DNA from 3 places in the Ancylobacter sp. G4_0304 genome. Region 2 is predicted to be linked to each of the others. Evidence: riboswitches for the same ligand, from Rfam matches in the RefSeq annotation. Region 2 holds a riboswitch; each other region holds the start of a gene.
What was found. A riboswitch is a leader RNA that binds a small molecule or an ion and turns the genes downstream of it on or off. The one in region 2 is predicted to bind thiamine pyrophosphate.
Positions count from the first base shown of each region.

Region 1: another riboswitch for thiamine pyrophosphate. It lies ahead of VRZ77_RS13050 (ABC transporter substrate-binding protein); the one in region 2 lies ahead of thiC (phosphomethylpyrimidine synthase ThiC).
Region 3: another riboswitch for thiamine pyrophosphate. It lies ahead of thiO (glycine oxidase ThiO); the one in region 2 lies ahead of thiC (phosphomethylpyrimidine synthase ThiC).

Region 1 is NZ_JAZDRM010000020.1:64,339-72,250, reverse strand. Features, by position in the region: gene phnD (phosphonate ABC transporter substrate-binding protein) at 1-710, shown strand, start outside; gene phnE (phosphonate ABC transporter, permease protein PhnE) at 861-1,688, shown strand; gene VRZ77_RS13065 (hypothetical protein) at 1,818-1,970, shown strand; gene VRZ77_RS13060 (hypothetical protein) at 2,184-2,396, shown strand; gene VRZ77_RS13055 (ABC transporter ATP-binding protein/permease) at 2,571-4,298, shown strand; gene VRZ77_RS13050 (ABC transporter substrate-binding protein) at 4,362-5,309, opposite strand; TPP riboswitch at 5,393-5,511, opposite strand; gene VRZ77_RS13045 (winged helix-turn-helix domain-containing protein) at 5,560-6,750, opposite strand; gene VRZ77_RS13040 (ABC transporter permease) at 6,801-7,589, opposite strand; gene VRZ77_RS13035 (universal stress protein) at 7,797-7,912, shown strand, end outside.
Region 2 is NZ_JAZDRM010000004.1:107,194-115,105, reverse strand. Features, by position in the region: gene VRZ77_RS03810 (GNAT family N-acetyltransferase) at 1-391, opposite strand, end outside; gene VRZ77_RS03805 (pyridoxal phosphate-dependent aminotransferase) at 558-1,781, shown strand; gene VRZ77_RS03800 (lysozyme inhibitor LprI family protein) at 1,795-2,385, shown strand; gene VRZ77_RS03795 (sugar kinase) at 2,500-3,408, shown strand; gene VRZ77_RS03790 (cation diffusion facilitator family transporter) at 3,563-4,450, shown strand; gene VRZ77_RS03785 (lytic murein transglycosylase) at 4,488-5,744, opposite strand; TPP riboswitch at 5,873-6,001, shown strand; gene thiC (phosphomethylpyrimidine synthase ThiC) at 6,090-7,912, shown strand, end outside.
Region 3 is NZ_JAZDRM010000013.1:30,676-38,587, reverse strand. Features, by position in the region: gene VRZ77_RS09495 (NAD(P)H-dependent oxidoreductase) at 26-1,396, shown strand; gene VRZ77_RS09490 (DUF2087 domain-containing protein) at 1,684-2,241, shown strand; gene VRZ77_RS09485 (thiamine phosphate synthase) at 2,347-2,952, opposite strand; gene VRZ77_RS09480 (thiazole synthase) at 2,989-3,816, opposite strand; gene thiS (sulfur carrier protein ThiS) at 3,819-4,016, opposite strand; gene thiO (glycine oxidase ThiO) at 3,994-4,998, opposite strand; TPP riboswitch at 5,056-5,180, opposite strand; gene VRZ77_RS09465 (MHYT domain-containing protein) at 5,284-7,578, opposite strand; gene VRZ77_RS09460 (phosphatase PAP2 family protein) at 7,851-7,912, shown strand, end outside.

The sequences.
Region 1 (7,912 bases), on a different contig from region 2:
AAGTCTTCGTGAAGACCGCCAAGCCGGACGGTTCCTCGGGCTATTATTCGCTGATCGTCACCAATGTCGACCGCAACGACATCAACGGCCTCAAGGACATCCTCGACTGCACCAAGGGCTACAATTTCGGCAATGGCGACCCGAACTCCACCTCGGGCAACCTGGTGCCGAGCTACTACGTGTTCGCCATGAACAATGTGGACCCGACGAAGTGCTACAAGCGCGTCGTGACCTCGAACCATGAAGGCAACCTGCTCGCGGTCGCCAACAAGCAGGTCGATTTCGCGACCAACAACACCGAGAACATGACCCGCCTGCAGCAGACCCGCCCGGATGAGGCGGCGAAGATCAAGGAAGTGTGGCGCTCGCCCATGATCGCCGGCGACCCGATCGTGTGGCGCAAGGATCTGCCGGCCGACCTCAAGGCCAAGATCTACACCTTCTTCATGACCTATGGCCGCAACGGCACGCCGGAAGAAATCGAGCATGCCCGCGCCGTGCTCGCCAAGACCTCGGACGGCTGGGGCCCGTTCCTCGCCTCCTCCGACGCGCAGCTGATCCCGATCCGCCAGCTCGAACTGTTCAAGTCCCGCGTCAAGGCCGAGAAGAACGACAAGCTCTCCGCCGACGAGAAGGCCGCCGAGCTGAAGAAGATCGATGCCCAGCTCGCCGATCTCGACGCGCAGCAGAAGAAGCTGCCCGCCATGTGAGGCGCCGGCGGGCCTGCCGGTTCGCCGCCATCAGACACGCAACGTCATCCCGGAGCGCCGCGAGGCCGCTCCGGGATAACCGATCCCGCCGGGGCAGCGCTCCGGCTCTCCGGCTGCGCACGCGGCCGGGATGACGCAGGAAATGACGAGATGTCCGTCTCCCACGCCGCCCGCCGCACCGCCGCCGATCTCGCCACGATGCCCGCCCCGCCGGTGACGCCGATTGTCACCCGGCTGACGCGCCTCGCGCTGGCCGCCCTCGTGATCGCGGTGCTGGTGGCGGCCTGGTACGAAGCCGAGATGAACCCGGCGCAGCTGCTGCGCGACGCCGGCAACATGGCGACGCTCGGCGCCGATTTCCTGCGCCCGGACTTCACCGACTGGGACGTCTATTTCAACGCGATGCTGGAGACGCTGGCGATCGCGATCTGGGGCACGGTGCTGGCGGTGATCGTCGGCATCCCCTTCGGCATTCTCTCGGCGGAGAACGTGGTGCCGCACTGGGTGGCGTTCCCGATCCGCCGGGTCATGGATGCCTGCCGCGCCATCAACGAGCTGGTGTTCGCGCTGATCTTCATTGCCGCCGTCGGCCTCGGTCCGTTCGCCGGCGTGCTGGCGCTGTTCATCCACACCACCGGCGTGGTTGCCAAGCTGTTCTCCGAGGCGGTGGAGGCGATCGACCCCGCGCCGGTGGAGGGTATTCGCGGCACGGGAGGCACCTGGCTGCAGGAAATCATCTACGGCGTGCTGCCGCAGGTGATGCCGCTGTGGATCTCCTATGCGCTGTACCGCTTCGAATCCAATGTCCGCTCGGCCACGGTGCTCGGCATCGTCGGTGGCGGCGGCATCGGCATGACCTTCAACGAGACCATGCGCGGCTTCCTCTACTCGCAGGCCTCGGCGATCCTGATCATCGTGGTGCTCACCGTCTCGCTGCTGGACATGATCAGCCAGAACATCCGCAAGCGCTTCATTTGAGCCGCGCTGCCCGTGCATGGGGCGGTGGGCAGGGCTGCAAAAACATCCGTAACGATCCAGTCGCGGACGACATAGCTCTCTCTTAACGCTGCCGTTCCAATCCGACACGGCGCTGATAGGAGAAACGCCATGTCTCGTCTTGATCTCGCGCGCCCAGCCGCGTTCCGCGTCCTCGTAGCCGCCGCCCTGATCGCCACGTTCGGCATCACCGCCGCCTCTGCCGGTGGCCGTAGCAAGGATGATCGTAAAGCGTTCTGGCAGACGCTGCATGAATCCAGGTAGCCCTGGGGCCGGATGTTCCACACGCATAAGATCGCGCCGGAGAAGTCGCCGGCTGCCACTCCCGCCAAGTCTAAAGGCTGACGGCGTTTTCAAATTGCACGAACGCAATCATAGCGGTGCGTTCTGGTATCGTGAGCGGCGCATGTGCATGGTGTAATGTCCCCATATCAAGGTTCGGCCGCAGAGGCGGGCCTTGAGGGATGGAGAGACGCCATGCACAAGCTCATGATCGCCAAGCTTTTCCTCGCCCTGTCCTCGATCGCGATCATTGGGGCCGCGGGTTTTTACGCCGACCGGCGGGATGAGACGAGCGAGGCGTCGCTGCATATGGCGGCGTACGCGCCGGCGCGGGTGCTGGTGGAGCCGGCGATGTTCGAGGGCGACAGCGCCGCGCTGCTCGCCTCGGCGCGCGACACGCGCTCCTGAGCGAGGGCCTTTCCGTCGGCAGCTAAGTGCCGTCGCCAAATATTCGCTCGAAGCTTTCCGATTATTAATTTGATCGTCATTCTCCCGCCTGCATCCTTTTCAATGACTGTTTGAGACGGCGCGTCCCGTGCGCGCCGTTTTTCTTTGTGCATCCTTGAGGCCGGAGTGTTCCGCTTGCGTGCTGTCCTCTCTCTGCTCGCCGATTTCTGGCGTCTTTCCTCGCCCTATTTCCGCAGCGAGGACAAATGGCGCGGCGGCGCGCTGCTGGCGGCGGTGATCGGGCTGGAGGTCGCCTGGGTCTACGCCATCGTTCTGATCAATGAGTGGAACAACGCGTTCTACAATGCGATCCAGGAGAAGGACTTCGCCGCCTTCACTCATCAGCTCTGGCTGTTCATGCTCTATGCGGCGGGCGCGATCGTCGTCGCGGTGTACCAGCTCTATCTGCGGCAATGGCTGGAAATACGCTGGCGCACCTGGATGACGGAACGCTATCTTTCCGGCTGGCTGGCGGACAAGACGCATTACCTGATGCGGCTAAAGGGCGACACCGCCGACAACCCCGACCAGCGTATCGCCGAGGACGTGCAGGCCTATATCGCCCAGACGCTCAGCCTTTTCATGGGGCTTCTCAACGCGGTGATGACGCTGACCTCCTTCGCGGTGATCCTGTGGGGGCTCTCGGGCGATTTCAGCTTCAGCCTGTTCGGCGGCGACTGGCGGATTCCCGGCTATCTGGTCTGGGCGGCGTTCGCCTATGCCGCGGTCGGCACCTGGCTGACCCATCTCATCGGCCGGGTGCTGGTCGGGCTGAACTACAACCAGCAGCGCTACGAGGCGGATTACCGCGTCGATCTGGTGCGCGTGCGCGAAAATGGCGAACAGATCGCGCTGATGGACGGCGAGGCGACCGAGCGGGCGCGGCTGCTCTCCCGGTTCTCCCATGTGGTGCATAATTTCTGGGGCATCATGATCGCCCAGAAGCGGCTGACCTGGTTCACCGCCGGCTATGGCCAGATTTCCAACGTGTTTCCGTTCCTGGTCGTAGCGCCGGCCTATTTCGCCGGCGGCATCACGCTCGGCCAGCTCATGCAGACCTCCTCGGCCTTCGGTCAGGTGCAGGGCTCGTTCTCGTTCTTCATCACCGCCTATTCCTCGCTGGCGGAGTGGAAGGCGGTGGTGGACCGGCTGGTCGGCTTCGAGACTTCGGTCGCGGCCACACAGGCCGAGTCGCGGCGGATCGATTTCCGGCGCGTGACCGGCGGCGATGGCGCGATGCTCGGGCTCGACGGCTTCGAGGTGCGCCTGCCGGACGGGCGCGTGCTGGTCACCGCCGACGGGCTGCGCCTCGATCGCGGCGAGCGGGTGCTGCTGACCGGGCCCTCGGGCTCCGGCAAGAGCACGCTGCTGCGCGCCATGGCCGGCATCTGGCCCTATGGCCATGGCGAGATGGCGCTGGCGCCCGACGCCCGCGTGCTCACCCTGCCGCAGCGGCCCTATCTGCCGGTCGGTTCGCTGCGCGGGGCGCTGGCCTATCCCGATGCGAGCGTCGAGCATTCCGACGAGGCGCTGCGCGAGGTGCTGGAGGCGGTGGGGCTCGGCGCCTTTGCGGGTCGCCTCGACGAGCGCGGCCTGTGGTCGTCGATCCTGTCGGGCGGCGAGCAGCAGCGCTTCGCGGTGGCGCGGGCGCTGCTGATCAAGCCGGACGTGCTGCTGCTGGACGAGGCGACCTCGGCACTCGACGAGCCGGGCGAGGCGGCGCTGTATCGGCTGATCGCCGGGCGGCTGCCGCAGGCCGCGATCCTCTCCATAGGCCACCGCTCGACGCTGATCGATCTGCACCAGCGTCATGTCCGGCTGGAGCGCGACGCGGACGGACCGGCGCGGCTGGCGGCGGCCTGATCCCGGAGGCGGCCAGCGGGCCGTTCCGGGATGACGATGCTTCAGGCGCCGCGCGAAGGTCGCCTATGGCAGAACCGGCGCGTAGGTCGACACCGGCTCGACCTTCTCGATCAGCTTGTGCTCTTTCATGAACTCGGCGAAGCGGGCATAGCGCTCGCTGTCCAGCGCCGCCGGGGCGTGGGCGAAGCGGCGCAGCGTGTCGGTCCAGGCGGTGCGGTTCAGCTCGTCGTCGAGTTTCGGGTTCGCCTTCACGAACACGCCCCACGCCTCGTCCGGGTGGTTGAGGATGTAGATGGTCGCGTCCTCGACGGCGGCGAGGAACTTCTTGAGCCGCGGATCTCTCAGCTTGTCCTTGTGCGCGACGTAGATCAGCTCGTCGAACACCGGCACGCCGTGCTCTTCCGGGAAGAAAGCGACGCCTTCCTTGCCTTCCAGCTTGATCTGGGTGAGCTCGAAATTGCGATAGGCGCCGATCACCGCATCCACCTTGCCGGCCATCAGCGCCGGAGTGAGGGCGAAGTTGACGTTGATCATGGTGACATCGGAGGGCTTCAGCCCGGCGTCGGTCAGCATGGTGCCGAGCAGCGCATCCTCGAAGCCAGCGACCGAGAAGCCCACGGTCTTGCCCTTGAGATCGGCGAGCGTCTTCACCGGCCCGTCCTTCAGCGCGACCAGCGCGGTGAGCGGGGTCGAGACCAGCGTGCCGACGCGCGCCAGCGGCAGGCCTTCGGCCACCGACTGGTAGAGGCTCGGCTGATAGCTGACCGCGATCTCGGCCTGCCCGGCGGCGACAAGGCGCGGCGGGGCGGAGGGATCGGCCGGCGGCACCAGCGTCACGTCGAGCCCGTGCTGCTCGAACAGGCCCTTTTCCTTGGCGACGATCAGCGGCGCGTGGTCGGGGTTCACATACCAGTCCAGCAGCACGGTCAGCTTCTCGGCAGCGTGTGCGGGCACGGCGGCGAGGGCGAGCGCGCAGGCGAGGCCGGCGGCGGCGAAAGTGTTCTTCAACATGGATCTCCTCCCAGAATGGAGACCCGGCACATGAGCTTGGGGGATCTTCCGGCGGCGGCCCGGTTCCAATGAACGCGTGAGCGGCCCTGCCTTGGCTCCGTCCCTTCGCCGGCATGACCCGGATCAGGTTCAAAGGGTCTGGCGGATGCCATCTCAGCCCCTTGATCCATCGCTGAATCGCGGGACACCCCTCGGACAGGCAAAGGTTAGCAGGCTCGGTATGCCACGGCAAATGGGCGGGGGCGCGCATTCACGCGCCGCGCCAGCCCTCCAGATAGCGCACGCCTTCCACGCCGGTGAAACGGGCAAGGCGTGTGAGCTCGGCGTCGAGCGCCGCGAGGCGGCCGGCGGAGCCGCGCACGCCCGGCTCCAGCCACAGGCGCCTCACCTCCAGCACGCCGGCCTTGCGCTCGGCCTTCATGTCGATGCGGCCGACCATCCGGTCGCCTTCGAGGATCGGGAACACGTAATAGCCATAGACGCGCTTCTCCGCCGGGACGAACACCTCGATGCGGTAGTCGAAGCCGAACAGGCGCTGCGCCCGCGCCCGGTCGCGCAGCAGCGGGTCGAAGGGCGAGAGCACGCGGAGCCGCGAAGGGGCGGCGGGCAGGGCGTCGAACACGGCGCGGCTGCCGGCGAGCGCATGGCTGGCGCGGGTGCGTCCGTCCTCGCAGCCGATGATCACCGGCTCCAGCCGCTCCGCATTGGCGGCGACCCAGGCTCTCGCTTCCTCGGGCGAAACCAGATCCCAGAACGCGGCGATCTCGCCATGGGTGGCGAAGCCGAGCCGCTCCAGCGCGCTGGTGCAGGCCCAGTCGATGAAGACGTCTTCCGGCACCTCGCCTTCGCGGTCGGCGGCGGGGATGACGCGCTCGGTCAGGTCATAGACCTTCTGGAAGCCCTCGCGCCCGGCAATGGAGAGCGCGCCGGTGCGCCAGAGATATTCCAGCGCGGTCTTCTCCGGGTGCCAGTTCCACCAGCCGCCGGGCGGGCGCTTCTCCGCCTCGAAGTGCCGCGCCATCAGCGGGCCTTCGCGGGTGATGCGTTCATGGACGTGGTCGACGTAAGCTTCGAAGCCGTTCTCGTGCCAGCTGCGCCAGCGTTCCGCCAGACTGCTACGGGCACGGGCGAAGCGGTGCTTCCAGTAGCGGAAGAAGGCGCTGGGGATGATCGCGGCGTCGTGGGTCCAATGCTCGAACAGGGCGCGGTCCTTTTCGAGCAGCCGCGTCAGCTGCTCGTGCCGGTAGCCCTGCGCCCGCGCGAACAGGATGTGGTGATGCGCCCGCTCCACCGTCGCGATGCTGTCGACCTGCACGAAGCCGATCTCATGGATTAGCTCCAGCAGCGCCGTCTTGGAAAGCGCGCGGCCGGGCGGCGCGGACAGGCCCTGCCGGGCGAGGAAGATGCGGCGGGCATCTTCATTGGAGAGGTGAATCGGCATGGTTCATCATGGCAAAGTTCCTGTTTCGTTCCAAGCGGGAAGCGGCGGGTTCACCGCGTCAGTGTCTCCGGCGCCCAGGGCAGCGCGCGGGTGAGGGCGCGGTCGACGATCGCGAACAGGCCGAGCGCCACCGCCAGCAGGATGGCGAGCGCGGCGAACACCATGTCGGTCTGCATCCGCGCATTGGAATAGATCATGAGATAGCCGAGCCCGGCCGACGCCCCGACCCATTCGCCGACGATCGCCCCGATCGGCGCGGCGGCGGTGGCGACGCGCAGGCCGGACGCCAAAGCCGGCAGCGCCGCCGGCAGGCGGATATGGCGCAGCGTGGCGAGCGGGCCGGCGCCGTGCAGCCGCGCGATGTCGATCAGGCCCTGATCGGTGCGGGCAAGGCCGTCATGGAAGGCGGAAGCGACTGGAAAGAAGATGATGAGGCTCGCCATCACGATCTTGGAAGCGAGGCCGAAGCCGAACCAGATCACCAGAAGCGGGGCGATGGCGAACACCGGAAGCGCCTGCGCCACCAGAAGCACCGGGCGCAGCGCCCGCCGCGCCGTCATGGAGCCGGCCATCAGCAGCGCGCAGCCCATGCCGAGCGCGCTGCCGCTGATCAGGCCGAGCAGCATCTCGCCGAGCGTGATCCCGGCATTGTGAACCAGCACCCCGGCATTGTCCCACATCGCCGCGCCGATGCGCAGCGGACCCGGCAGGATATAGGCCGGGATCGCCAGAAAGCGCACCACCGCTTCCCACAGGCCGAGCAGCGCGAGGCTGACGGCGAGCGTTCGGCCGACGGCGGCCAGGGCGCGCGGGGCGGTCCCGGATCGTGTGGCATTCATGGGGTAGGCTTCCAGCGACTTGGGTTCCGGCAAAGCTGTGCTCTTATAGAGGGCGTACCGTTTCAGTGCGACCGGCCGGCATGGTGTCATGGTAGAGTGTCATGCGAGATTTGTGGGTGACGCAAGGTAACTCCATTGACGCGCGTCAATGCCGCGACATGTGAACGGGTGCATAAGCTCAGGAAAGCAAGAGCGGGAGGAGTGCATATGATCAAGGACATTCTCGTCAGCCTGCGCAGCGGCGAGGGGCCGGACAATACGGTGGACTATGCGGTGTCCGCTGCGGCGCGGCTGGGGGCCCATCTCACCGGCGTCGCGGTGAG
Region 2 (7,912 bases):
GTGTGCGCATCAGCGCCGGGGTGTAGAGGATGTTGCCGATCTCGATCACGCGGTTGGCGGTGTCGATCCGCATATAGGTGGCGTGGCCCACCGCGCGGCCGGTCGCGCGGTCCCGTATCGCAAACATCAGCGGGTCTTCGCGCCCCGCCGCCGCTTCATATGCGGCGAGGAAGGTCGCGAAATCGGGATAGGGCGCGGCGCCCAGATAGGCCCAGAGCCGCTCGCGGTCGTCGCCATGGGAAAGCTCGTACAGATCGCGCGCATGGAGCTTCGGGTCGAAGGCCACGATGTCCACATGGCGCCCGGCGAGCACGGTCGAGCGCTGGGGGCGCGGGGCGGGATGCGCGTCAACTGGCGCGCCGACGGGAAGGAAACTCGACATTGCGGTCATTGCGGAACTCGCTTGTTGCGCGCGCTCGCCAGAACAGGCGCTTGCAGCACCGGCCGGCGGCGTGACAGATAGTACAAAACCGACGGTACGACACCGACAAGAAAGTGCCGGACACCCGCGAGGGCCGAAGCCGCGCGGCACGCCGCCCCAACGCCAAGAGACGCTCATGACCCAGACAGCGAAGATCGCGCCGGCCGCCGGCCTCCGGCCCCAGCCCGTGGAAGCCTTCAACCGCATCGGCGAGGAAAACGCCTTCGCCGTGCTGGCCCGTGCCACCGCACTCGCCGCCGAAGGGCGCGACATCGTCAATCTCGGCATCGGCCAGCCGGATTTTCCGACTCCGCCGCACATCGTCGAAGCGGCCATCAAGGCGCTGCGCGACGGCCATCACGGCTACACCCCCTCCACCGGCATCGCGCCGCTGCGCGAGGCGGTGGCGGCCGACGTGCATCGCCGCTTCGGCGAGGAGATCGACCCCGGCCGCGTGGTGATCGTGCCCGGCGGCAAGGTCACGATGTTCTCGGCCATCCTCATGCTCGGCGAGCCCGGCGCGGAAATTCTCTATCCCGATCCCGGCTTCCCGATCTACCGCTCGATGATCGAGTTCACCGGCGCCAAGCCGGTGCCGGTGCCGATCCGCGAGGAAAACGGCTTCGGCTTCTCGGCGGAGGAGACGCTGGCGCTGATCACCCCGCGCACGCGCCTGCTGATCCTCAACTCGCCGGCCAACCCCACTGGCGGCGTGACGCCGAAGGCCGAGATCGACGCGCTGGTGGCCGGTCTCGCCAGGCACCCGCATGTCGTGATCCTCTCGGATGAGATCTACGACCAGTTCCTGTTCGACGGCGAGGCCCACACCACGCTGCTGGCCTATCCCGAGATCCGCGACCGCCTCATCCTGCTCAATGGCTGGTCCAAGACCTATGCCATGACCGGCTGGCGGCTCGGCTGGTCGCTGTGGCCGGTCGGGCTGTTCGAGCCGATGCGCAAGCTGGCGGTCAATGCCTGGTCCTGCGTGAACGCGCCGGCCCAGTTCGGCGCCCTCGCCGCGCTGACCGGCCCGCAGGACTGCGTGGGCGAGATGGTGGCGGAGTTCGACCGGCGCCGGAAGCTGGTGGTCGACGGGCTGAACGCTCTGCCCGGAATCTCCTGCGCGACTCCGAAGGGCGCGTTCTACGCCTTTCCGAACATCGCCGGCACCGGCTGGTCGTCCGCCAAGAAGCTCGCGAGCGCGCTGCTGGATGAGGCCGGGGTCGCCACCATCGGCGGGCCGGATTTCGGTGTCCATGGCGAGGGTTACATCCATCTATCCTACGCCAATTCCGCGCAGAATATCTCCCGTGCGCTCGACCGCATGGCGGAGTTTCTCGCGCAAGCACGCGCAGCCTGAAGGAGCGGACGGCATGAGGGGCGACGTTCCCTGCCGCGCAGCCATTTCTTGCCGCGCAGCCCTTGCCGTCCTCACCTGCCTGCTGCTGGCAGGGCTTCCCTGGCCGGCTGCGGCGCGCACCACCGCCTGCGATACCGCGAAGGCGCAGATGCGCGCCTATCTCGACTGCCTCGGCAGCACGCAGAAAGCCAGCGAGCAGCGGCTCAACCGCACCATCGACGCCGCGCGGGCGGCGATCGCGGCGCGTGGCGAGCTCCAGCAGGTGCAGCGCAATCGCTGGACCGCGCTGCTGGAAGAGTCGCACAGCCGTTTCGTGCACTGGCGTGATTTCGAGTGCCAGAGCATCGCGCCCTATGAAGGGGGCGGCGCTGAGAAGACGATCGGCGGCCGGGTGACCGGGATCGGCTCGCTGGAGCAGCGGCTGATCTGCCTCATCTCGCTGAACGAGGCCCGCATCGCCGATCTCGAGCAGCGCTACCGGCTGGAGCGCCATCCGGACGCCGCCGTGGCGGAGGACGCAGATCGGCCAGATTCGCCCGCCGGCGCCGCCGAAACGGCGCCGGTTTCCGGCAGTATGCCGCGCCTGATCGAAATCACACCCTGAGCGTCCCGGAGAGGCTCTGTACACAGGCCGGACCGCCCGCCTTGCCCCGAGCGGCGAAAGAGGCGAGTCTCGCGCGGGGTGCGAGGCGCGCCGGTTCGAAACGGAGGGACGCGCATGTCCAAGGTCATTTCCATCGGTGAGGTCATGGTCGAATTCTCCCGCGGCGCGGATGGGCGCTACGGGCTGTCGATCGGTGGCGACACCTTCAACACCGCGGTCTATCTCGCGCGGGCCGGTATCGAGACCGCCTATGCCACCGCGCTCGGCGACGACCGCTTCTCGCAGGCGATCCGCGCCTCGGCCGAGGGCGAGGGCATCGGCACCGGGCAGATTCTCCACGTCGCGGGCCGCAGCCCCGGCCTTTATGTGATCGACACCGACGCGCGCGGCGAGCGCAGCTTCACCTATTGGCGCGACAATTCCCCGGCGCGCGAGCTGTTCGAGCTGCCGGGATGGGAAGGCATCGCGGAGGCGATCATCGAGGCCGGCACCATCTATTTCTCCGGCATCACGCTCTCGCTCTACAGCAATGCCGGGCTCGGCCGGCTGTTCGCCACGCTGGAATTCGCGCGCGAGCGCGGGGCGCGCATCGTGTTCGACGGCAATTTCCGCCCGCGCAACTGGAAGGGCGATGTCGGCCGGGCCCGCGCGGTCTATGCCCAGGCGCTGAAGCGCTCGTCGATCGCGCTGCCGACCTTCGACGACGAGGCCATGCTGTGGGGCGACGGCTCGCCTGCCGCCACCGCCGAGCGGCTCGCCACCTTCGGCGTGCCGGAAGTGGTGGTGAAGAACGGGCCGGAAGGCGCGCTGGTCTCGGTCGGCGGTTCCTCGCATTTCGTGCCGATCCCCGCGCCGGTGGAGCCGGTCGACACCACGGCGGCCGGCGACAGCTTCAATGCCGCCTATCTCGCCGCCCGGCTCGGCGGGCAGAACCCGGTATCCGCGGCGGAGGCGGGGCACGAACTCGCCGGGCGGGTGATCCGCCATCGCGGCGCCATCCTGCCCCGGCAGGCGCATTCCTGAGCGGCTCAGCGCCGCGCCACGGCCTGCTAACGCTTCTGCGAATGACTTGCAAACCGTTGGTAATGCTTGATTTCCACGGCTCGACCCCGTAAGCGAATGCCGATTGCCGCTGCCTCACGGGCGGCGGCATCGGTTTTATCGGGGCAGGGTGACGATGGAACGATCCCAGCGGGTTGCGATCGGCAATGTCGGCATCAGCGTCCTGGTGCTGGCGCTGAAATATCTGGCCTTCGTGCTGACCGGCAGCATCGCGCTCTATTCGGATGCGCTGGAAAGCGTGGTGAATGTCGCGACCTCGATCGCGGCGGTGATCGCACTGCGCGTGAGCGCCAAGCCGGCGGACGCCGCCCACCCTTACGGCTATGCCAAGGCAGAGTATTTCTCCGCCGTGGTCGTCGGCGTGCTGATCGTGGTCGCCGCGCTCACCATCTTCCGCGAAGTGTACCAGAACTGGTTCGAGCCCTCACCGCTCGACGCCTCCCCGCGCGGCCTTGCCATGAACGCCGCCGCCGGCGTCATCAACGCCATCTGGTGCGTCGTGCTGTTTCGCGAGGGACGCCGTGCCCGTTCGCCGGCGCTGATCGCGGACGGCAAGCACCTTCTCACCGACGTGCTGTCCTCCGCCGGCGTGCTGGTCGGCGTGGTGCTGGCGATCGCGACCGGATGGGAGAAGCTCGACCTCATCCTCGCCGGGCTGGTGGCGCTCAACATCCTGTGGTCGGGCTGGGGCGTGCTGAAGGAAAGCGTCGGCGGGCTGATGGACCAGGCGGTGCCGTCCGACACGCTGGCGCTGATCCGCGCCCGGATCGCACAGGAGGCCACCGGCGCCATCGAGGCGCATGACGTGCGCACCCGTCAGGCCGGGCGGATGACCTTCGTGGACTTCCACCTCGTGGTCCCCGGCGACATGAAGGTGAGCGAGGCGCACGCCATCTGCGACCGGATCGAGGATGCGCTGGAGGCCGAGGTCTCCGACATCCTCGTCAACATCCATGTCGAGCCCGAGGTGAAGGCCAAGCAGGCCGGAATCCCGGTGCTGTGATCCTGCCGGTGCTTTGATCCTGCCGGTGCTGTGACGCCTACCGCCCGGCGCGCAGCGCCGCGAGAAGATCGGGCGTGGGATAGGAATCGGCCGGCAGGCCAAGCCGCATCTGCTCCACCTTCACCGCCTGCCGCGTCGCCGCGCCGGTAATGCCGTCGACCCGCCCGACATGGTGGCCGCGCGCGTTGAGCAGGCGCTGCAGTTCCACCACCTGCGCCTGCGACAGCACGGGGATCGCCTTGCCCTGCCCGCGATTGAACGGGCCCGCGCCCGCCACCCGCGCGGCGAGATAGGCGGCCGAGGTGGCATAGACCAGCGAGTTGTTCCACTCGGTGAACACGTCGAAATTCGGATAGACGAGGAAGGCCGGGCCGTTCCGGCCCATGGGCAGCAGCACCGAGGCGGGAAGCTGGTCGTTGGGCAGCGGACGCCCATCCGCGCGCACCACGCCCATTGCCGCCCATTGCCCGCGCGGCAGCTTGATCGACAAATCGGCCTGCTGCCACGGCAGGTTCGACGGCACCCGCACCTCTTCCAGCCAGGGCTGGCCGCGCTGCCAGCCCAGCGCCTTGATGTAGTTAGCGGCCGAGGCCAGGGCGTCCGGCGTCGAGCGGATCAGGTCCACCCGGCCGTCGCCGTCGAAATCGACGCCGTAATTCAGGTAATGGTCCGGCAGGAACTGGAACTGGCCGAGTTCGCCGGCCCAGGGCCCGCGCATGGCCTGCGGGGTGAGATCGCCGCGCTCGACGATGCGCAGGATCGCCATGAGCTGGGTGCGGAACATCTCGGCGCGGCGGCAATCCCAGGCCAGCGAGGCCACCGAGCGGATGGTCTGCTTGTCGCCCATGAAGGCGCCGAAATCGGTCTCCAGCCCCCAGAACGCCACCAGCACCGCGCCGGGCACGCCGAATTGCTGCTCGATATGGTCGAACAGCGCCTTGTTCTTCTGGATGAGCTGGCGACCCTGCTGGATGCGGTAATTGGCGACCATGCGGTCGGAGAACTCGAAGAAGCTCTGCCCGAACACCTTCTGGCCGCGGTCCGCCCCAACGACATTGGCGTCATAGGTGATGCCACCCAGCGCCGCCGACACCGCACGCGGGGAGACGCCCTGCGCTACCGCCTGCTGCTTGAACAGCTCCAGCCATTGGGCAAAGCCCTGCCCGCTATTGCCGCAGCTGGTGAGCGCCACGCCCTGCGCGGCGGCGGGAACCGGCAGCAGCGCGGAGGCGGAGATGGCGAGGGTGGTGGAAAAGGCGGCGGCCGCCAGCCGCGTCATCAGACTTTTGCGCATCGCATCCCCGGTTCGATCGAGCTGAAAATCACGGGCTTTTTCGAATCAGCAATCTACAGGAAACGCGGCGCGGGGGGAGCGGCGCCGGAGGCGGATTGACAGGTCGCGCGACTTTCGTCGTATAGTCGCCCCGTTCCAAGGGGAGCCCCGAGAAGGGGCTGAGAGATCGACGGGCCTGCCGCAAGGCGGGCCGCCGCGATGACCCTTCGAACCTGATCCGGGTCATGCCGGCGAAGGGATCGGAACCAGAAGGCGCATGGAGCCCGCAAGGGGCGACCATGCCGCCCTCTCCCCCCAGCGTCACAACGCCCGGATCTCCGTAACCCATGGTTTCAGGAGATCCATATGCCGTCCAAGCCGACCACAGAACACACCTCGCCCGGCGTTGCCACCGGGCCGATCCCCGGCTCGCGCCGCCTCTATGCCGAGTGCCCCGAGCGCGGCTTTCGCGTGCCGTTCCGCGAAATCCTGCTGCACCCTTCCGCCAATGAGCCGAACCTCGCCGTCTATGACGCCTCCGGCCCCTACACCGACCCGGACGCCACCATCGACATCAATGCCGGCCTCGCCCGCCCCCGCGCGGCATGGGTGAGCGCGCGCGGCGATGTCGAGGCCTATGACGGGCGGGAGGTGCGGCCGGAAGATAACGGGCATGTGCCGGCGGACAAGCTTGTCACCCCGTTCCCGATCCGCCACCGCCCGCTGCGGGCGAAGGCCGGCGCGGGCGTGACGCAGATGGCCTATGCCCGCGCCGGCATCATCACGCCCGAGATGGAATATGTCGCGATACGCGAAAACGGCTTGCGCGCGCGCATGGGCGAGATCATCCGCGACGGCGAGGATTTCGGTGCCTCGATCCCCGACATCGTGACGCCGGAATTCGTGCGCGACGAGGTGGCGCGCGGGAGGGCGGTGATCCCGGCCAACATCAACCATGGCGAACTGGAGCCGATGGCGATCGGCCGCAACTTCCTGGTCAAGATCAACGCCAATATCGGCAATTCCGCCGTCACCTCCTCGGTGGCGGACGAGGTCGACAAGATGGTGTGGGCGATCCGCTGGGGCGCCGACACGGTGATGGACCTCTCCACCGGCCGCAACATCCACAACATCCGCGACTGGATCGTGCGCAACTCCCCCGTCCCCATCGGCACGGTGCCGATCTATCAGGCGCTGGAGAAGGTCGGCGGCGTCGCGGAGGATCTGACCTGGGAGGTGTTCCGCGACACGCTGATCGAGCAGGCCGAGCAGGGCGTGGACTATTTCACCATCCATGCCGGGGTTCGCCTGCCCTATGTGCCGCTCACCGCCCGGCGCGTCACCGGCATCGTCTCGCGCGGCGGCTCGATCATGGCCAAGTGGTGCCTCGCCCATCACCGCGAGAGCTTCCTCTATGAGCGCTTCGCCGAGATCTGCGAGATCATGCGCGCCTATGACGTCACCTTCTCGCTCGGGGACGGGCTGCGCCCCGGCTCGATCGCCGATGCCAACGACGCCGCGCAGTTCGCCGAGCTGGAGACGCTGGGCGAATTGACGAAGATCGCGTGGGCCCATGACTGCCAGGTGATCATCGAGGGCCCCGGCCATGTGCCGATGCACAAGATCAAGGCCAATATGGACAAGCAGCTGAGCGCGTGCGGCGAGGCCCCGTTCTACACGCTCGGGCCGCTGACCACCGATATCGCGCCGGGCTACGACCACATCACCTCCGGCATCGGCGCGGCGATGATCGGGTGGTTCGGCACGGCGATGCTCTGCTACGTCACGCCGAAGGAGCATCTCGGCCTGCCCAACCGCGACGACGTGAAGACCGGCGTCATCACCTACAAGATCGCCGCCCATGCCGCCGACCTCGCCAAGGGCCACCCGCTGGCGCGGGCCTGGGACGACGCGCTGTCGCGGGCGCGCTTCGAGTTCCGCTGGGAGGACCAGTTCAACCTCGGCCTCGACCCCGAGACCGCCCGCGCCTTCCACGACGAGACCCTGCCGAAAGAGGCGCACAAGCTGGCGCATTTCTGCTCGATGTGCGGCCCGAAATTCTGCTCGATGAAGATCAGCCAGGACATTCGCGACGCCGCGCGGGCCGCGGAGTCGCAAGCCGCCGAGGCTGGCATGACCGAGATGGCGGAGCGTTTCCGTGCCGGTGGCGGGCAGCTTTACGCCCCGGC
Region 3 (7,912 bases), on a different contig from region 2:
CGTCCGGCGCACAGGGAGGAAGTCCATGAATCTCGCCCGCATGCTCAAGGCGCGCGCCGATGCCGGCCGCCCGGTCCGGGTCGGCCTGATCGGGGCCGGCAAATTCGGCTCGATGTTCCTGTCGCAGATCCGAACCACCCCCGGCCTGCACCTTCTCGGCATCGCCGACCTGTCGGCGAGCCGTGCGCGCCAGGCGCTGGAGCGCACCGGCTGGGACGCGGGCGCCACCGTCGCCGCCTCCTTCGACGAGGCGCGCCGAACTGGGCGCACCATGCTGACTGAGGATGCCGGCGCGTTGATCGCCGCCGACGGGCTCGACGTCGTGGTCGAGGCCACCGGCAGCCCGGCGGCCGGCGCCCGTCACGCGCTGCTGGCGATCGAGAACGGCAGGCACATCGTGATGGTCACGGTCGAGGCCGACGTGCTGGTCGGCCCGCTGCTGGCCGAGCGCGCCCGCAAGGCCGGCGTGGTCTATTCCATGGCCTATGGCGACCAGCCGGCGTTGGTGTGTGACATGGTGGACTGGGCCCGCACCTGCGGCTTCAACGTCGTCTGCGCCGGCAAGGGCACCAAATACCTGCCGAGCTTCCACCGCTCGACCCCGGACACGATCTGGGACCTCTACGGCCTCACGCCCGAGCAGGCGGCGCAGGGCGGCATGAACGCGCAGATGTTCAACTCCTTCGCCGACGGCACCAAATCCTCGATCGAGATGGCCGCCATCGCCAATGCCGCCGACCTCAAGGCGCCCTCGGACGGCCTCCTGTTCCCGCCCTGCGGCGTCGACGACCTCGCCAGCATCCTGCGCCCGCGCGAGGCCGGCGGTGTGCTGGAGCATTCCGGCACGGTTGAGACCGTCTCCTCGCTGGAGCGCGACGGGCGGCCGGTGTTCCGCGATCTGCGCTGGGGCGTCTATGTGGTGTTCGAGGCCGAGCCCGGCCCGAGCGGCGACTATGCGCGGCGCTGCTTCAAGGAATATGGCGTGGTGACGGATTCCTCCGGCCGCTACACCGCGCTGTATCGCCCCTATCACATGATCGGGCTGGAGCTCGGGGTCTCGGTCGCCGCCGCCGCGCTGCGCGGCGAGCCGACCGGCGTCACCGAGCATTTCAATGCCGATGTGGTGGCGGTGGCCAAGCGCCCGCTGAAAGCCGGCGAGACGCTGGACGGCGAAGGCGGCTTCACGGTGTGGGGCAAGCTGCTGCCGGCCGGCACCTCGCTGGCGCGCGGCGGCCTGCCCATCGGCCTCGCCCACCACGCCAAACTCAATCGCGACATCGCCGAGGGCGAGATCGTCGGCTGGGCCGATGTCGCGATGGTCGAGGACGATACGGTGCGCCTGCGCCGCGAGATGGAACGCCATTTCGCCGGGGCCGCGCGCGTCGCGGCGGAATAGCCGCCCCCTGCCCTGCCTGCAGCCGTCATTCCGGCCATCGCCGCAGGCGATGCGCCGGGATCGCGCGCCGCTTCACAACGCAATGACGGCCTTTTGCCTCGCTGGACTTCGCCGCGCGCGCCGTGTACATCCCCGCCACGGTCCGCAGTTCACCGAGGCGTTGCCGCCCCGCAAGGGGAGCTAAACCTGCACCACGACAGATGACCTTCGCACTTGTCCCCGTGCCCGGTCGCAAGACGGCAACCCCGACGCTCCCTTCCAGAGTCCGGCACGCATGAGGATAAGTCATGCCCAGAACCGTTCTGGCCTATGAGGCACCGGATATTTCCGCCCTCGCCCGCACGCTCCGCAACGACCTGACCGGCCGGGAGCAGCCGCCCGGCCACGTGGAGCTGCTCAACCTGCTGGCCCGCGCCGCCGGCTTCCGCAACTTCCAGCATCTGAGGGCCGACGCGCAGGCCCGCCGCCGACTGGAGAAACCGGCCGCGCCGCCCGCCCGCGCGCCCGATCACGCCCGCTGCGCCAGGGCGCTGCGGCTGTTTGACGTCGCGGGCGCGCTCCAGCGCTGGCCCAAGAAGCGCAACCTTCAGGAACTGTGCCTGTGGGTGCTGTGGGCGCAGCTTCCCGCGCATGAGGTGTTCGCGGAAAAGCGGATGAACCAGCTGCTCAACCAGCATCACGGCTTCGGCGACCATGCGCTGCTGCGCCGCGAGTTGGTGGAGCTGGGCCTGTTCCGGCGCACGCCGGACGGGCGAGAATATTCCCGCATCGAACGCGCCCCACCGCCGGAACTGCCGATGCTCAATGCGCTCCTGAGCGCGGGCAAGGGCCGCTATTCCCCGTAAACCGCCAGTGCGGCAGGCCCTGTAGAGCCCTTCCTCCTCCCGGCGACCCGTGCGCCGGGAGCGACGGCCTTGCACTCGACGATCCCCTTACCGGATGTGGAGCGGTCAGGCGCGCTCGCGGGTGGCCAGCACCCATTCGCGGGCGCGCACTTCCGGGTTGGGGTTCAGCAGCACGTCAGTCACCACCGCCACGCAGTCGGCCCCGGCGGAAAGCACGCCCTGCGCACGCTCGATGGTGAGCCCGCCAATGCCGACCAGCGGCACCTTGCCGACGCGCGCTTTCCACTGGCTCACCCGCTCCAGCCCCTGCGGCGCCCAGCGCATCTGCTTGAGGATGGTCGGATAGACCGGCCCGAGCGCGACATAATCCGGCCGCACCGCCAGCGCGGTGTCGAGTTCGGCATCGTCATGGGTGCTGATGCCGAGGCGCATGCCGGCCGCGCGGATGGCGCCGACATCGGCGTCCGCGAGGTCTTCCTGGCCCAGATGCACGAAATCGCAGCCGAGTTCGATGGCGAGCTGCCAGTAATCATTGACCACGAGTTGCGCGCCGTAGCGCGCGCAGCTTTCCTTCGCCAGCAGGATTTCGCGGCGAAGCTGGTCGGGCTCCATCTCCTTGGCGCGCAGCTGCACCAGCTTGACGCCCTGCGGCAGCAGACGCGGCAGCCAGCTCGCGCGGTCGACGATGAGATAGAACGGGTCGAGCTTCATCTAGGCACCTGAACTTACGCGAAGGGTGGCGATGGATCAGCCGAGCACGGCGCGTCCCATCACCGGGGTTGAGGGAGCGGCCATGTCGCGCGCGTCGATCGGGTCGGCGAGGAAGGCCTCGCGGCCGGCCTCCAGCGCGCGGGCGAAGGCGCGCGCCATGCGCGCCGGATCTCCCGCCTTGGCGACGGCGGTGTTCAGCAGCACCGCGTCATAGCCCAGCTCCATCGCCGCCGCCGCATGGGACGGCACGCCGACGCCGGCATCGACCACGAGGGGAATGCCGGGGAAATGCGCGCGCATGGAGCGCAGGCCATAGGGATTGTTCAGCCCGCGCCCGCTGCCGATCGGCGCGCCCCACGGCATCAGCACCTCGCAGCCGGCGGAAACCAGCTTCTCGGCGACAACGAGGTCCTCGGTCGTGTAGGGGAACACCTGGAAGCCATCGCGCGACAGGATGCGCGCGGCCTCGACCAGGCCGAACACGTCGGGCTGCAGCGTGTCGTCCTCGCCGATCACCTCCAGCTTGACCCAGGGCGTGCCGAACAACTCACGCGCCATCTCGGCGGTGGTGACGGCTTCCTTCACGGTCTTGCAGCCGGCGGTGTTGGGCAGAACCTTCACGCCGAGGTCGCGGATCAGCGACCAGAAACTCTGGCCTGATTTAGCAGCGCCGGATTCGCGGCGCAGCGAGACCGTGACGATCTCGGTGCCGCTGGAGCGGATCGCCTCAGCGAGAATGGCGGGCGAGGGATATTGCGCCGTGCCGAGCAGCAGGCGAGACGACACCTGCGTGCCGTAGAACTCCAGCGGATCGGTGTTAGCGCTCGATGATGTGGCATTCGTGGTGGTGTTCACGGCGTCCATGCTCAGCCTCCCTGCATCGGGGCGAGGATTTCAATGCGGTCGCCTTCAGTGAGCGGGGTCTCGCCGCGGCGGGCGGCGCGCACCATTGTCCCGTTCACCGCAGTGGCGACGACGGCGTCGGCATAGCCGAGCTCGGTGAGAAGTTCGGTCAGGCTGGCCGAGCGGGTCTCGGCCGCCTCACCATTCACGACGATCTTCATCCATCACCTCCGGGAAATGCGTCCCGTCAAAAGCCAGTTCCGCCGCGCGGCGCGCCAGCGCAGGGGCGGCGAGGAAGCCGTGGCGATACAGGCCGTTGACGTAAATGGTCTTTCCCCGCCGGCGCAGGCGCGGCAGATTGTCGGGGAAGGCCGGGCGGACATCCGCGCCGATCTCCACGATTTCCGCTTCGCCAAAGGCCGGGTGCAGCGCGTAGACCGCCCCGAGCAGCTCCAGCATGGAGCGCCCGGTGACGCGGCCGCGCTCGTCATTCTCGATCGAGGTGGCGCCGATCATGAAATGCCCGTCGCCGCGCGGCACGATATAGACCGGGATGCGCGGGTGCAGCATGCGCACCGGGCGCTTGAGCGACACCTCGGTGGAATAGAGCACCAGCATCTCGCCCTTCACGCCGCGCAGGTCAGTGAGCTCGTCGCGGGCGGAAAGGCCCCGGCAGTCGACCACGATATCGGCGTCGTCCGCCTCCGGCGTGAAACCTTCCGCCTCGAATCTCATCTCGACGCCGAACTCGTCGGTCAGCCGACGGGTGAGCGCGGCGAGCGCCTTGCGCGGTTCCAGATGCGATTCGCTGGCGAAGAACAGGCCCTGGTCGAAGCGCCCGTCGAGATCGGGCTCCAGCGCGGCGATGGCGGTGCCGTCGAGCCATTCATAATGATCGGTGCGGCGGGCGAAGCGCCGCAGGTCGGGCAGGTCGCGCGGCTGCGCCAGCACGAGGCTGCCCTCGTTCGGCACGTCCGGCACCGCTTCGCGCCAATAGTCCTGCGATTCCAGCCCCAGCTCGACGATGATCGGCTCCGCGCTCTCGCGCTCGCACCATGGCGCGAGCATGCCGCCCGCATACCATGAGCAGCCGCGCCCGGAACCCGCATTGCGGTCCACCAGCGTCACCCGTGCGCCGCGCCGGGCGAAGGCGTGGGCGCAGGTCAACCCCGCCACGCCAGCGCCGACGATGCGCACCCGCATCGCGTTGCCGGTCGCGCGCGCCGCATCCGTCGCCGTTTCGCCATGGATATCGTTATGCGGGGTCATGCACTCCCTCCCTCCGCCAGTCCGAGCTGGATCAGGTTCAAAGGGTCGCCATGCCGCGCATAACCCGCGCGCCGATGGCCTCTCAGCCTCCTGACGAGGCTCCCCTGGACGGGTCTGATATAATCATTCGAACGGCCGATGTCACGGGAGTGCCGGGAATATTCGCAACACCTCCCGGCCCGGCGCCGCGCGCCGGAACCCGGCCAGAGGCCCTACCGGCTAGGCCTGGCGCGTCGACATGCGCACCACGTTCTCGTTGGTGCCGCGGGTGGCGACGGAGATCGCCTGTTCCAGCGCATCCCGGCTGAACGGCTTGCCGAGCCGCTTGAGATCGGCCCCCGCTTCCGGGGGCAGTTCGGCATAGCCGGTGCCGAGGATGACCGGCAGCTCCGGCCAGCGTTTGCGGATGGCAAGGTAGAGCTGAACGCCGGTCATGCCCGGCATCGCCTGGTCGGTCAGCACCACGTCGAACGTCGCCCCGCCGTCCAGCAGGTTCAGTGCCTGCTGCGCCGAGGACGCCTCGGTCACGACATAGGACAGGTCCTCCAGCATCGCCACCGTGGCCGAGAGCACCAGCGGATCGTCGTCGACCACGAGGATGCGGGCGCCGCTGGAATCCACCACCACGTGCTCCGGCGGCGGCGCGACAAGCGGCTTCGCGGTCTCGTCGGCAATCGGCAGGTAGATCGCCGCCGTCGTCCCCTCGCCCTTGCGGCTGGTCAGCACCAGGCGTCCGCCGGATTGCGCGGCGAGGCCGTGGACCATGGCGAGCCCGAGCCCGGTGCCTTTGCCCACGCCCTTGGTGGTGAAGAATGGCTCGGTGGCGTGCGAGAGCGTTTCCTCGTCCATGCCGATGCCGTCATCGGTAACGGTGAGGCAGAAATAGCGACCGGCCGGCAGCCCCTCGGGCTCCAACGCGGCGCGGGCGGCGTCGATGTCCTCCTCGCGCGCCGCGATCACGATCGAGCCGCCATTGGGCATGGCGTCGCGCGCGTTCACCGCGAGGTTGAGCAGCGACAGTTCGAGCTGGTTGGCGTCGACCCGCGCGCGCGGCAGGCCGAGCGGGAACCGGGTTTCGATCTTCACGCTCGGGCCGATGGAACGGCGCATCAGCTCCGCCATGCCGAGCACCAGCTCGGGCACGTCGACCGGCTGCGGCTTTAGGTCCTGCCGGCGGGCGAAGGCGAGCATGCGCTGGGTGAGCGCCGCGCCGCGTTGCGCCGCCTGCATGGTGTTGCCCAGCAGGAGGCGCAGGCGCGGATCGTCCGGCGCGCGCTTGTTGGCGAGTTCCAGATTGCCGAGGATCACCGCCAGCAGATTGTTGAAGTCGTGGGCGATGCCGCCGGTGAGCTGGCCGACCGCTTCCAGCTTCTGCGCCTGGCGCAGCGCCTCCTCGGCCTGCCGACGCTCGGAGATGTCAATGAGGCCGCACAGCGTCTTGGTCAGGCGCCCTTCCGCGTCGCGCTCGGCGACGGCGGAGAGCACGCAGTCCAGTTGGCGGCCGTCCTTGGTGATGAGCTTGTACTCGGCCTCGCGCAGCTCGCCGGTGCCCACGAGGCGCGGCCAGTGTTCCTCGTTGCGCTGGCGGGCGGATTCCGGCGTCATGAAGTCGGTGAGCGGGCGGCCGATGACCTCGTTGCGCTGATAGCCGAGCATGTCGAGCCACTTGTCGCTCACCTGCTCGATCCGCCCATCGGGGCCGAGCGAATGCAGCGGCAGCGGCGTGCGGCGATAAAGCGTGCGGTAGCGCTCCTCGTCCTCGCGCCACATGGCGGCCTCGCGCTCGGCCAGCAGCACGAAGCGGCGGTCGTACATGGCGGCGAGGATGGCAGCGACGAAAATGATGAAGCTGGTGCCAGTCACCAGCACCGCGAGATAGGAAACGCCGATCCCGGCGGCCTGATGCCTCGACATCGCTTCGTCCGAGGTCACGAAGCTGACGCCCATCATGGCGACATAGTGCATGCTGGCGATGCCGATCCCGAGCGCGATGGCCGCGATGACACGCTGAATCACCGAATAGCGGCGGAACGCCAGCCACAGCGCGGCGATCGATGCGCCGATGGCGATGATGATGGCGCCGCCGACGAACAGGTAGTCATATTCGAGGTGCCCGGCGAGGCGCATCGCACTCATGCCGGTGTAGTGCATGCCGACGATGCCGAGCCCCATGAATACGCCGCTCAGGAGCACCAGCCGCCGCGTGGTCGCCGGCCGGCTGGCCACGAGAAAGGCCGCACCGGTCGCGGCCAGCGCGATCAGGAAGGACAACAACGTCAGCAGCGGATCGTAGGAGATCGCCACGCCGCCCTGCAGCGCCAGCATCGCGATGAAATGCATCGACCAGATGCCGCCGCCCAGCACCAAGGCTCCCGCCGCCAGCCAGCCGCGCTGCGTGGCAGGCGCCGCCGGCCGAATGCGTGCCGCAAGATCGAGCGCGGTATAGGAAGCGGCAATCGCGATCAGGATCGACAGGGCGACCAGCGCGACATCATGGCTGCCGACGACGTGCATCGTCACGATATTCGAGCCCCCGGCGACCGGCTCCCCCTACCGTGCGCCAAACTGGTACATACCGCCGGCACCTTCATAGTGCCGACGGCAGGAGAAATTCGAATTACAGGTACCCCATCAGCCACAGCACGATGATGATCGGCAGCGGAATGCCGATAAGCCATAGCAGACCACCTCTAAGCATGCCTTCCTCCTGTTGCATTGGTCCAGCGGGAACACCGCATGCCCCGATTTGGTTCCCCTCGCTCAAGGGAATGTACGAGGAAGACGCCATGCCGACCCCGCCTTCGCCCCGCCCGCGCTTTTTCGCCGAGCTCGGGGTGCTCTACGCGCT